2 regions of the Pseudomonas sp. c313 genome follow, and region 1 is predicted to be linked to the other one. Evidence: predicted binding sites of a transcription regulator. Region 1 holds the regulator's gene; the other holds the start of a gene.
What was found. The regulator sigma-54, encoded in region 1, starts transcription at its own class of promoters, with help from an activator protein. The targets are predictions, from matches to a motif close to ANTGGCATNNANNTTGCTNT.
Positions count from the first base shown of each region.

Region 2: the regulator sigma-54 is predicted to act here: its motif matches at 2,428-2,447, upstream of glnA (glutamate--ammonia ligase).

Region 1 is NZ_JBUZRD010000003.1:191,310-198,187, forward strand. It holds gene ACZRKZ_RS10340 (class II fumarate hydratase) at 1-228, shown strand, start outside; gene ACZRKZ_RS10345 (hypothetical protein) at 255-698, shown strand; gene ACZRKZ_RS10350 (superoxide dismutase) at 700-1,311, shown strand; gene ACZRKZ_RS10355 (ZIP family metal transporter) at 1,350-2,243, shown strand; gene ACZRKZ_RS10360 (HPr family phosphocarrier protein) at 2,289-2,561, opposite strand; gene rapZ (RNase adapter RapZ) at 2,578-3,435, opposite strand; gene ptsN (PTS IIA-like nitrogen regulatory protein PtsN) at 3,438-3,902, opposite strand; gene hpf (ribosome hibernation-promoting factor, HPF/YfiA family) at 3,915-4,223, opposite strand; gene ACZRKZ_RS10380 (RNA polymerase factor sigma-54) at 4,299-5,792, opposite strand; gene lptB (LPS export ABC transporter ATP-binding protein) at 5,977-6,702, opposite strand; gene lptA (lipopolysaccharide transport periplasmic protein LptA) at 6,702-6,878, opposite strand, start outside.
Region 2 is NZ_JBUZRD010000008.1:102,391-109,268, reverse strand. It holds gene ACZRKZ_RS20500 (chorismate mutase) at 202-735, opposite strand; gene glnA (glutamate--ammonia ligase) at 923-2,329, opposite strand; gene thiI (tRNA uracil 4-sulfurtransferase ThiI) at 2,662-4,116, shown strand; gene typA (translational GTPase TypA) at 4,256-6,076, shown strand; gene ACZRKZ_RS20480 (YkgJ family cysteine cluster protein) at 6,192-6,626, opposite strand; gene ACZRKZ_RS20475 (glycogen/starch/alpha-glucan phosphorylase) at 6,850-6,878, shown strand, end outside.

The DNA.
Region 1 (6,878 bases):
AGCTTCAAGGTCAACGAGGCCAAGCTCAAGGAGGCGCTGTCGCGCAACCCGATTCTGGTCACGGCACTCAACCCGATCATTGGTTACCAAAAGGCCGCTGAAATCGCCAAGAAGGCCTATCAACAAGGCCGGCCGGTGATTGACGTGGCGCTCGAATACACCGATTTGCCTCGCAGCCAACTGGAAATTCTCCTGGATCCGGAAAAGCTCACGGCCGGTGGCGTGTAATCACCGACTCTGCTTTGGAGGCTCACATGGAGCACTGGAAACGCACGATCGAAAGGGCTAATCGCTGCTTTATGCAAGGCGAACTGGTGGATGCTCGCGAGCATTATCTGCAAGCCCTGGCCTTGGCCCAAGTGTTGTTCGAGCGCTGGGGCGATGCCGACGAAGCGGTGGCGGCTTGTGTCATTTCCCATCACAACCTGGCGGATCTGCACCTGCGCCTGAACCAGCCGGAGGAGAGCGCGGAGTACCTCTGCGCGATCCATCAGCGCCTGTTGCAGACCCTGCAGGACACTCGCCTGACCCCGCAGTTGCGGGAAGCGGCGCTGCGTCAGAGCAGCAAGACTTACCTCGAGCTGTTGAATTTCATCAGCGATCACGGCGAGTACCCACGTACCCATCGTTTGCTGGGCAGCAATGCGGCGCAACCGGATGCGTCGACCCGCAACAGCCCTTTTTATGGAGCACATTGATATGTCCTACACCTTGCCTGCCTTGCCTTACGCCTACGATGCCCTGGAGCCGCATATCGATGCGCAAACCATGGAGATTCACTACACCAAACACCACCAGACCTACATCAATAACCTCAATGCCGCTGTTGATGGCACTGAGTGGGCGGGCTGGCCGGTGGAAAAACTGGTCTCCAGCGTCCAGCAATTGCCGGAAAAATTGCGCGCTGCCGTGATTAACCAGGGCGGGGGACATGCTAACCACTCGCTGTTCTGGGCGGTGATGTCGCCCAAGGGCGGCGGTAAGCCAGGCGGCGCGCTGGGCAAGGCCATCGATGAGCAGTTGGGTGGTTTTGACAGTTTCAAGGAGGCGTTTACCAAGGCTGCGTTGACCCGTTTCGGCAGTGGTTGGGCCTGGTTGAGCGTGACTCCGCAAAAGACCCTGGTAGTGGAAAGCAGCGGCAACCAGGACAGCCCGCTGATGAATGGCAATACGCCGATCCTCGGCCTGGACGTTTGGGAACACGCTTACTACTTGCTGTACCGGAACCGCCGTCCCGAATATATCAACGCCTTCTATAGTGTTATCAACTGGCCGGAAGTCGCTGAGCGTTACCAGGCTGCGCTTGCTTAACGCTCTTTTCATAACAGGATCTAGATCTAAGGCCGACTATGGGCACTGAAACACTGGCGATCAGCAGCGTGCGAATGTTCCGTTATGCGTTTGGCTCGCTGTTGCTGTTGGCGGGAATTGCATTGCTGGTGGCTCAAGGGCTGGCCTGGCTGGATCTGGAACCGCGTATCCTGCGCGCCCTGCAAGGCGGGGCCATCTGTGCCCTGGGCACGGCGCTGGGCGCGGTGCCGGTATTGGTGATCCGTCGGATGCCGCTGGCGGTGAGTGATACGTTGCTGGGTTTCGGTGCTGGCGTGATGTTGGCCGCGACGGCTTTCTCGCTGATCGTGCCCGGCATCGCTGCTGCCGAAAACCTCGGGCTGACACCTTGGGCCGCCAGTGGTCTGATCAGCTTTGGCATCATGCTGGGCGCTTTCGGGCTGTTTCTGGTGGATCGCAAGATCTCCGGTGCCAGCCCGGAAACGCTGGTGGGCACGCCGGAAAAACCGGTAATCGCGCCACGTATCTGGCTGTTCGTATTCGCCATCATCGCCCATAACATTCCCGAAGGCATGGCGGTGGGGGTCTCGGCAGGTGGCGGTATGCCAGACGCCGACAGCCTGGCCATGGGCATCGCCCTGCAGGACGTACCGGAGGGACTGGTGATTGCTCTGGTGCTGGCCGGGGCAGGGATGTTGCGGGTCAAGGCGTTCCTGATTGGTGCGGCATCCGGGTTGGTAGAGCCGGTATTCGCGGTGCTCTGCGCTTGGCTGGTGAGCCTGGCTGAGGTGCTATTGCCGTTGGGCTTGGCGCTGGCAGCGGGGGCGATGCTATTGGTGGTGACTCACGAAGTGATTCCCGAATCGCGGCGCAATGGCCATGACAAGCTCGCCAGTTTGGGGCTGTGTATCGGGTTTTGTTTGATGATGGTGATGGATACAGCGTTGGGGTGAAGTGAGGATCTATGGCGAGGGAGCTTGCCCCCTCGCCAGTGGGGCTTACTCGCCCTCGTCAAAGTAGTTATTGATCAGCTTTGCCAGCGCATCCAGAGCTTCTTGCTCCTGCTCGCCTTGCGTCTTCAGATGAATCATGGTGCCTTTGCCCGCAGCCAACATCATCATCGCCATGATGCTTTTGCCGTCGACCGTGGATTCCGGGGTGCGCCCAACCCTGATCTGGCAGGGAAACTGCCCCGCGACGCCGACGAACTTGGCCGAGGCCCGGGCGTGTAAGCCCAGTTTGTTGATGATTTCAATTTCCAGAGCGGGCATCGCGGGGGTGTTCCTTTCAGCTAAGGTCGCGGTGGCGAACCTGGACGTTCTTGAGGGTTTGCTGCAAAACCTGGCCGAGGCGCTCGGTCAGGTACACAGAGCGGTGGTGCCCGCCGGTGCAGCCAATGGCGATGGTGACATAGGCTCGGTTGCTGGCGGCAAAGCGTGGCAGCCATTTGAGCAGGTAGCTGGAAATGTCCTGGAACATCTCCTCGACATCCGGTTGCGCCGCCAGGTACTCGGCTACGGGTTGGTCGAGCCCCGACTGATCACGTAGTTCCGGCTTCCAGTACGGGTTGGGCAGGCAGCGCACGTCGAACACCAGGTCGGCGTCCACCGGCATGCCCCGCTTGAAGCCAAAAGACTCCACCAGGAACGCCGTGCCAGGTTCTGGCTGGTTCAACAGGCGCAACTTGATGGTATCGCGCAGTTGATACAGGTTCAGGCTGGTGGTGTTGATCTTCAGGTCGGCCAGGTCAATGATTGGCCCCAGTAGCTTGGTTTCGTCTTCGATGGCTTCTGCCAGCGAGCGGTTGGCGCTGCTCAGAGGGTGACGACGACGAGTTTCTGAAAAACGCTTGAGCAGGGTTTCTTCGTCTGCATCCAGGTACAGCACGTCGCAATGAATGTGTTTGCCGCGCACCTCCTCAAGCAATTCCGGGAAGCGCGTTAGGTGGCTGGGCAGGTTGCGGGCGTCGATGGATACAGCGACCAGCGGCTGTGCCAGTTCGGTGTGGATCAACGCGCGCTCAGCCAGTTCGGGCAGCAAGCCGGCCGGCAGGTTGTCGATGCAATAGAAGCCATTGTCCTCAAGCACATTGAGGGCAGTACTTTTACCTGAGCCGGAGCGGCCGCTGACGATGATCAAACGCATGATTACTGCCCGTTCTGCTCTTCCAGGACGACCTGATACAGCGCTTCATTACTGGAGGCGCTACGCAGTTTTTCGCGTACTTCTTTGCGGTCGAGCATGCTGGCGATCTGCCGGAGCAGTTCCAGGTGCGCATCGGTGGCCGCTTCCGGGACCAGCAGAACGAACAGCAGGTCTACCGGGGCACCGTCGATGGCGTCGAAATCGATAGGAGCGTCCAGGTGCAGCAAGGCGCTGACTGGAGACTCGCAACCTTTAAGGCGGCAATGGGGGATGGCGATGCCGTTGCCAAAACCGGTCGAGCCAAGTTTTTCACGGGCAATTAGAGCCTCAAAGACATCTTGCGTCTTCAGATTAGGCACTTCGCGGCCGATCAGATTGGCAATTTGTTCGAGGGCGCGCTTTTTACTGCCGCCCGGCACGTTCATGAGGGAACGGCCGGGGGTCAGGATATTTTCGAGTCGGATCATGGGTTGGGAGTGTTAACGACCGGTTGCGCCCTGAAGGAGGCTCTGGGTCTTTTCCTTATGCTTTTTGAGTTGGCGATCCAGCTTGTCAGTCAGCAGGTCAATGGCGGCATACATGTCTGAATGCTCGGCATTGGCGACGACTTCCCCGCCGGGGATATGCAGGGTGGCTTCGATTTTCTGCAGCAGCTTCTCGACGGTCATCGTGACTTGCACGTTGGTTATCTTGTCGAAATGCCGTTCCAATCGGTCGAGTTTTTCGCCGATGTAGGTGCGCAGGGGGTCGGTCACTTCCAGTTGGTGTCCACTGATGTTGACTTGCATACAGCTTCTCCTTCGTTGCCAGTGCATAAAGCGGCAGGCAGAAATGCCTGCCACTGGAACGCTGTGGCTAGCCCGTCACATCAAACGCTTACGCTCGCTGGAAGGCGCGATCCCAAGGGACTCGCGGTACTTGGCGACGGTTCGACGGGCTACCTGAATGCCTTGTGCCTCCAGTAAACCAGCGATCTTGCTGTCACTCAACGGCTTTTTCTGATTTTCCGCGGCAACCAGTTTTTTGATGATCGCGCGGATCGCCGTGGACGAGCATTCGCCACCTTCGGAAGTGCTTACATGACTGGAGAAAAAGTATTTCAGCTCATAAATACCCCGTGGGGTATGCATGAATTTCTGTGTAGTCACCCGGGAAATCGTCGATTCATGCATGCCTACTGCCTCGGCAATGTCATGCAGGACCAGCGGTTTCATTGCCTCATCGCCATATTCCAGGAAGCCGCGTTGGTGCTCGACGATCTGAGTGGCGACTTTCATCAGGGTTTCATTACGGCTTTGCAGGCTCTTGATGAACCAGCGGGCCTCCTGTAACTGGTTGCGCATGAAAGTGTTATCGGCGCTGGTGTCGGCCCGACGGACAAAACCTGCGTATTGCGGGTTGACCCGCAGGCGTGGCACCGATTCCTGGTTCAGCTCCACCAGCCAGCGCTCGTTGTCCTTGCGCACGATCACATCGGGAACGACGTATTCGGCTTCGCCGGACTCGATTTGCGAGCCGGGGCGAGGGTTGAGGCTTTGCACCAGCTCGATGATCTGGCGCAGGTCATCTTCCTTGAGCTTCATGCGCCGCATCAGTTGGCTGTAGTCGCGGCTGCCCAGCAGGTCTATGTAGTCGGTGACCAGGCGTTGTGCCTCGGTCAGCCACGGCGTCTTGGTGGGCAACTGGCGCAGTTGCAGCAGCAGGCATTCGCTGAGGGTGCGGGCGCCGATACCGGCCGGTTCGAATTGCTGGATGCGGTGCAGGACGGCTTCGATTTCGTCCAGTTCGATATCCAGTTCCGGGTCGAAGGCCTCAAGGATTTCCTCAAGTGTCTCGTCCAGGTAGCCCTGATTGTTGATGCAGTCGATCAGGGTCACGGCGATCAGTCGATCGGTGTCGGACATCGGCGCCAGGTTCAGTTGCCACAGCAAGTGGCTCTGCAGGCTCTCGCCGACGGAGGTGCGGGTGGTGAAGTCCCACTCGTCATCGTCATTGCTGGGCAGGCTGCTGGTGCTGGTCTGATAGACGTCTTCCCAGGCGGTGTCCACCGGCAGCTCATTGGGAATGCGCTCGTTCCACTCGCCTTCCTCAAGGTTATCCACCGTAGGGGCGGTTTCCTGGTAGGAAGGTTCCTGGACATCGGTGTTGGGTTTTTGCTCGGTGTTGTCGGCCAGCGGGTCGGCATTATCGAAGTCGTCGCCTTCTTCCTGGCGTTCGAGCATCGGATTGGACTCCAGGGCCTCCTGGATTTCCTGTTGCAGGTCCAGGGTCGACAATTGGAGCAGGCGGATGGCCTGTTGCAGCTGCGGTGTCATCGTCAGCTGCTGGCCCATTCTCAGAACTAGCGATGGTTTCATGGCAGGGGCTTAACACCTTATTCGCCGGCGCAATGCGCCATCCACGACAGGGCGCGTGAGCGCCAAACATAAGCAAATTATATGCCTGATATCGGGGGCTTTGCCTAGAGCGCGGTAACAATAAAAATATTGAGGTTTTTATTGACGCTCGCGCTCCTTGGCGAATGGCCAGGTATCACAGTACTTACAAGCGGAATTCGTGGCCCAGGTAAACTTCCTTGACCAGTTCGTTGGCCAGGATAGTTGCCGAGTCACCTTCGGCAATCAGTTGCCCGTCGTTGACAATATAGGCGGTTTCGCAGATATCGAGGGTTTCGCGCACGTTGTGGTCGGTGATCAATACACCGATCCCTTTGGCCTTGAGGTGGTGGATGATCTGCTTGATGTCGCCGACCGAGATCGGGTCGACACCGGCGAAGGGTTCGTCCAGCAGGATGAACTTCGGCGCAGTGGCCAGGGCGCGGGCGATTTCCACACGACGACGTTCGCCACCGGACAGGCTCATGCCGAGGTTGTCGCGAATGTGGTTGATGTGGAATTCCTGCAGCAGGCTTTCCAGCTCTTTCTTGCGTGCGGCGCGGTCGAGTTCCTTGCGGGTTTCGAGAATCGCCATGATGTTGTCGGCTACCGACAGTTTGCGGAAGATCGACGCCTCCTGGGGGAGATAGCCAATACCAGCCTGGGCACGGCCGTGCATAGGTTGGTGGCTGACGTCCAGGTCGTCGATCAGTACGCGACCCTGATCCGCCTGGACCAGTCCGACAATCATGTAGAAGCAGGTGGTCTTGCCGGCACCGTTGGGGCCAAGCAGGCCGACGATCTGGCCGCTGTCGATCGATAGGCTGACATCGCGCACGACCTGACGGCCTTTATAGGCCTTGGCCAGATGCTGGGCTTTCAGGGTTGCCATTACTCGGCCTTCTTCTTCGGCTGGATAACCATGTCGATGCGTGGACGTGGCGTAGTGACCTTGCTGCCATTGGCGCGACCAGCTTGAGCGATCTGGGTCTTGGTGTCGTAGATGATTTTCTCGCCTTCGGTAGAGTTGCCGTCGCTGCTCAGAACCTTGGCGCGGTCGATCAATAC
Region 2 (6,878 bases), on a different contig from region 1:
GGAAAATGCAAAAACCAAACCAAGGCTCCGAAAAGAAGCGTTAAAGCCCTGAAATAAGGGTTTAAGGCGCGAAACTGTAGCGTTCTGCCAACCTGGACGGGAAGTTTCGAACCAAAATGGGCTGGTCATGTGGGAAGGGTGCAGGGTATCGCACCAATATAGTGCGACTTTGTAAGGGCTGCATGAGGCGGCTACGGGTACTTACCCTTTGTAGATACACAATTGCGCGGTGGCGCGGATCATTGCCAGTTGCCGTAATGGATCAAGGGGTTGATGAACAGCCTTTGCCAGCCACTGTGGGCATTGTGGATCGCTACGCTGGGGGGTGAAGTCTGCCAGTTGTTGCAGCAGGCGCTTTTGCAGTTGATCCAGTTGCGGGCGAATCTGCCCGACCAAGTCCGGACGCGGCTCGTTGGGCGCGTTGCCCTGCAACTGCCAATCGGACAAATGGGCGTACTGCACCAGTTTGTTCGCCTCAATCTGTGCCGAGAAAAATTGCTCGGCCTGCGCCGGCGCCAGTTTGTAGTCTGCGGCCTGGGCGACGACGCTGGCGATCACGTCCTGCTCCCGTGGATGGTCCTCGACGGGCTTGTGGCTATCCCATTTGCTCAAGGCTACCTGGTCGGCAATCGCCAGACGTTCGGCGATGCTGGCGAGCAGTGGCGCGAGGGTGGGTGGCGCGGCGGATGCGCTGGCGCTGATGGCCAGCAAGATAAAGGCGAGTTTGAATTTCAACGGAGAACCCTCTGTGGGAGCGAGCTTGCTCGCGATGGTCGTTAACGATAACGCGTAAATATTGAAGAAATGCGGCGTTCTTGAGTTTTTCGCGGGCAAGCCCGCTCCCACAGGGTTTTGCGGGCAAAAAAAAGACCTCCCGAAGGAGGCCTTTTTTCGTCACGCCACGTTAAGCAGCGCTACCGGATCAGCAGCTGTAGTACAGCTCATATTCCAGTGGGTGTACGAAGGTGCGGACCTTGATTTCTTCTTCGCTTTTCAGGGCGATGTAGGCATCGATAAAGTCGTCGCTGAACACGCCGCCTTTGGTCAGGAACGCACGGCCCTTGTCCAGCTCTTCCAGGGCTTCTTTCAGGCTGCCGCACACTTGTGGGATCTCTTTGGCCTCTTCAGGCGGCAGGTCGTACAAGTTTTTGTCGGCTGCGTCGCCTGGGTGGGTCTTGTTCTGGATACCGTCCAGGCCGGCCATTACCAGGGCAGCGAAGGCCAGGTATGGGTTGGCTGCTGGATCCGGGAAGCGAGCTTCGATACGGCGAGCGCGAGGGCTGGACACGTAAGGAATACGGATCGAAGCGGAACGGTTGCGAGCCGAGTAGGCCAGCATTACTGGAGCTTCGAAACCTGGGACCAGACGCTTGTAGGAGTTGGTCGACGGGTTGGTGAAGCCGTTCAGGGCCTTACCGTGCTTGATGATGCCGCCGATGAAGTACAGGGCGGTGTCAGACAGGCCGGCATAACCTTCGCCAGCGAAGGTGTTCTTGCCATCTTTGGCGATGGACAGGTGAACGTGCATACCCGAACCGTTATCGCCGTACAGCGGCTTAGGCATGAAGGTAGCGGTACGGCCGTAGGCATCAGCCACGTTGTGTACGCAGTACTTCAGGGTCTGAACTTCGTCAGCCTTGGCAACCAGGGTGTTGAACTTCACACCGATTTCGTTCTGGCCGGCAGTTGCCACTTCGTGGTGGTGAACTTCGATGACCAGGCCCATTTCTTCCATGGCGTTGCACATGGAGGTACGGATTTCGTGGTCGTGGTCGAACGGCGGAACCGGGAAGTAGCCGCCTTTGACGCCTGGACGGTGGCCTTTGTTGCCGCCTTCCACGTCCTGGTCGGACATCCACGAACCTTGTTCGGAGTAGATCTTGAACATCGAGCCCGAGATGTCGGACTTGAACTTCACTTGGTCGAAAATGAAGAATTCTGGCTCCGGGCCTACGAATACGGTGTCGCCGATACCGGTCGACTTCAGGTATTCCTCGGCACGCTTGGCGATCGCACGTGGGTCACGATCATAGCCTTGCATGGTCGAAGGCTCGATCACGTCGCAAACCAGGATCAGGGTTGGCTCTTCGGTGAACGGGTCGAGTACGGCGGTGCTGTCGTCCGGCATCAGGATCATGTCGGAAGCTTCAATGCCTTTCCAGCCAGCAATGGAGGAGCCGTCGAACATTTTGCCTTCTTCGAAGAAGGCGTCATCCAGCGCGTCGCGAGCCGGCATGGTCACGTGGTGCTGAGTGCCTTTGGTGTCCGTGAAGCGCAGATCAATCCATTTGACGTCATGATCTTTGATGAGTTGAACCGACTTCGACATAGTGTCCTCCGGGTGGCTTCGGGCTGGGTAGTGGAGTTAGCCCTTAAATGTGGGTGATGCCGGCGCGAATACTCTGCCAAGGCAACCTGCCTCACAAGAGAGCAAATTGCATGCCAGTGCCCCGCCATGGGTTTTTTGCCTTAAAAAGGCCCCTATAAAGGTGCAAAGGGCCAAAGCGGGGGAAATAACGCACCGCAATGTAGCGCATGAAATCACAAATGCCCCGATTTAGTGCGCGAAAAGCCGACCGCATATTAACTGGTTAAACCTTGAGCGATTTCCGCTATAATCCGCGCCCCCCTTTTTCGGCTGGGCCTGCGCGCACTGTTTTCATGAAATTAATCGTTAAAGTCTTCCCTGAGATCATCATCAAGAGCCGACCGGTACGGATGCGTTTCATCCGTCAATTGGCCAAAAATATCCGTGCCGTGCTCCGCGATCTGGACCCGGCGGTGGTGGTGAGCGGTGTGTGGGACAATATCGAACTGGAAACCCGCATTACAGACCCCAAAGCCTTGAAGGACATGACCGAGCGCCTGAGCTGTGTGCCGGGCATCGCGCACTTCCTGCAGGTCGACGAGTACCCGCTTGGCGATTTCGACGACATCACGGCCAAGTGCAAGCAGCACTACGGGGATGTGTTGGCGGGCAAGGTTTTTTCCGTGCGTTGCAAGCGTGCTGGCAAGCACACCTTCAGCTCCATGGATATCGAGAAATACGTCGGCAGCCAGCTGCGTCGTCAGTGCGGCGCCGCCGGAATTTCCCTGAAAGAGCCGCAAATTGAAGTGCGGATGGAAATTCGCGACCAACGGTTGTTTGTGATTCACAGCCAGCACGACAGCATCGGCGGTTACCCGCTGGGCGCCCTGGAACAGACCCTGGTGTTGATGTCTGGCGGTTTCGATTCCACGGTGGCGGCCTACCAGATCATGCGGCGCGGGCTTATGAGCCACTTCTGCTTCTTTAACCTGGGCGGGCGTGCACACGAACTGGGCGTGATGGAAGTCGCGCATTACATCTGGAAAAAATACGGCAGCTCCCAGCGTGTGCTGTTTGTCAGCGTTCCTTTCGAGGAAGTCCTGGGAGAAATTCTCGGGAAAGTCGATAACAGTCATATGGGCGTAGTATTGAAGCGTATGATGTTGCGCGCTGCGTCCCGAATCGCGGATCGGCTGGAAATCGATGCACTGGTTACCGGTGAAGTGATTTCCCAGGTGTCCAGCCAGACCCTGCCGAACCTGTCGTTGATCGACTCTGTGACCGAAAAGCTGGTGTTGCGCCCGCTGATTGCCAGTCACAAGCAGGACATCATCGACCTGGCGACCCAGATTGGCACGGCGGATTTCGCCAAGCACATGCCGGAATACTGCGGGGTCATTTCGGTGAACCCCAAGACCCACGCCAAGCGCAACCGCGTGGAGTACGAAGAACAACAGTTTGACATGGCGATTCTCGAGCGTGCGCTTGAGAACGCTAAACTGGTGCCGATCGATCGCGTAATCGACGAGTTGGGCCAGGATTTGCAGATCGAAGAAGTCAGCGAGGCTCTAGCCGGTCAGATCGTCATCGACATCCGTCACCCGGATGCTGCTGAGGACGAGCCGCTGGAAATCGCTGGCATCGACGTACAAACGTTGCCGTTCTATGCATTGAACGCACGTTTCAAGGAACTGGATGACAGCCGTCAGTACCTGTTGTATTGCGACAAAGGCGTGATGAGTCGCCTGCATGCCCACCATTTGCTCAGTGAGGGGCATGCCAATGTGCGCGTTTATCGACCGAGCTAAGAGCCCGGGGCTGTTCGCCTGTGGTCTGCGTCACCGGCCCCCCGACTCTGCCGTCAAGCTGTAACGGCAAGGCCTGACTCTACTGTTAATCGCTGCCACGACCTGTCAGCACACCGAATCCTCTGATCGAGATACACAAGTGATCGAAAATCTACGCAACATCGCCATCATTGCTCACGTTGACCATGGTAAAACCACCCTGGTAGACAAACTCTTGCGTCAATCCGGCACTCTGGAGCGCAACGAGCTTAACGACGAGCGCGTGATGGACTCCAACGACCAGGAGAAAGAGCGCGGTATTACCATTTTGGCGAAAAACACCGCCATCAACTGGAACGGCTACCACATCAACATCGTGGACACCCCGGGCCACGCCGACTTCGGCGGCGAAGTTGAACGCGTAATGTCGATGGTTGACTCCGTTCTGCTGCTGGTTGACGCTCAAGACGGCCCTATGCCGCAAACCCGTTTCGTGACCAAGAAGGCTTTCGAAGCCGGCCTGCGTCCAATCGTGGTGATCAACAAGGTTGACCGTCCAGGCGCACGTCCGGACTGGGTTCTGGACCAGATCTTCGACCTGTTCGACAACCTCGGTGCTACCGAAGAACAGTTGGACTTCAAAGTCGTCTACGCCTCGGCCCTGAACGGCATTGCCGGTCTGGAACACACCGACATGGCTGAAGACATGACCCCGCTGTATCAGGCCATTGTTGACCACGTCCCGGCTCCACAAGTTGACCGTGACGGCCCGTTCCAGATGCAAATCTCGGCACTGGACTACAACAGCTTCCTGGGTGTTATCGGCGTTGGCCGTATCGCTCGTGGTCGCGTCAAGCCGAACACTCAAGTTGTGGCTATCGACATTGACGGCAAGCGCCGTAACGGTCGTATCCTGAAGTTGATGGGTCACCACGGTCTGCACCGTATCGACGTTGACGAAGCAGCTGCCGGCGACATCGTCTGCATCAGCGGCTTCGACCAGCTGTTCATTTCCGACACTCTGTGCGACCCACTGAATGTTGAAGCGATGAAGCCGCTGACCGTTGACGAACCAACCGTTTCGATGACCTTCCAGGTAAACGACTCACCTTTCTGCGGTAAAGAAGGCAAGTTCGTCACCAGCCGTAACATCAAGGAACGTCTGGACAAGGAACTGCTGTTCAACGTTGCTCTGCGCGTTGAAGAAGGCGACACCGCCGACAAGTTCAAAGTCTCCGGCCGTGGTGAGCTGCACCTCTCGGTACTGATCGAAACCATGCGTCGCGAAGGCTTCGAAATGGGTGTTGGTCGTCCGGAAGTGATCATTCGTCTGGTTGACGGCGTTAAGCACGAACCGTACGAAAACGTGACCATCGACCTGCCGGAAGAATCCCAGGGCGCGATCATGGAACAGATCGGTATCCGTAAAGGCGACCTGACCAACATGGTTCCGGATGGCAAGGGCCGTGTGCGCCTTGAGTACAACATCCCGGCTCGTGGCCTGATCGGTTTCCGTAACGAGTTCCTGACCCTGACCTCCGGTGCAGGCATCCTGACCTCGATCTTCGACCGTTACGACGTGATGAAGTCCGGCGACATGTCCGGCCGTCAAAACGGCGTGCTGGTTTCGGTTGCTACCGGTAAGGCTCTGACTTACTCGCTGGAAACCCTGCAAGCTCGCGGCAAACTGTTCCTGGGTCACGGTGAAGACGTGTACGAAGGTCAAATCGTCGGCATCAACAGCCGCGACAACGACCTGGGCGTTAACCCAACCAAAGGCAAGAAGCTCGACAACATGCGTGCTTCGGGTAAAGACGAAACCATCGCTCTGGTTCCGCCTATCCGCTTCACCCTGGAGCAGGCTCTGGAATTCGTTCAAGAAGACGAATTGTGCGAAGTCACTCCTAAGTCCATCCGTCTTCGCAAGAAGATCCTGGGCGAAAGCGAGCGTACCCGCGCTGCGAAGAAGTCCGGTAACTAAGTTATTTAGTTAGCTGGCAAAAAAAACGCCCCCGACCGCAAGGTCGGGGGCGTTTTTGTTTGTCTGGGCTTTAATGGTCGGTGAATACCTTGCTCCCTCGCCACAAGGTATCGGTTTAGAACTTTTCCAGAACCCGAACCTTGGTATCGCGCACCACTTCCTTGGGCTTGTACGCACAATACCCAGGCCGCGGGCCAATCTTGGGGTGATTGCGGCAAGTATCCGGACGCTTGTCATAAATAGTACAAAAGCGGCTTTTACGATCCAGGTACAGGCAATCGTTATTGCTCATGCGCTGCAGGGTGAAGATCTCGGACTTCTGGTTATAGCGCTCGACGATCCCTTCCTTCTGCAAACGCTTGGCGATGTTCTTTGGCGGATCACCGCGCTCGAACTCATCGACGATGCCAATGCGGATCAAATCCTTGATCTTCACCTCAACTGGCAGCGTGCAGCAGCTGGACACGCAGCCGCCGCACATATGGCTGGAGTACTTCTGCCAAGTCTCGAGACGGTCGAGTTCGGCGGCGGCAATCAGTTGAGGCTTCATCAGGTTTCCAAGAGGGGCTTTGTCCGGGCGCGGGATCATACCGGGATTGGTGGTTTTTTGAACAATATTTCGAAGATTTCGGCTCAAAGGACGTTCGGGCACGGCCCCTGCATCCTTTTCGGTAAATGCGAATGAATGAAAAAACTGCCGAACCAGAGCGTCTGCGGTGGGTCAGACCGACTAGGCTCTAGCAACTCCTTCTATCTCGCCCGAGGTCGCATCAATGTCTCAGGAACCGCTTGTACGAGAAGC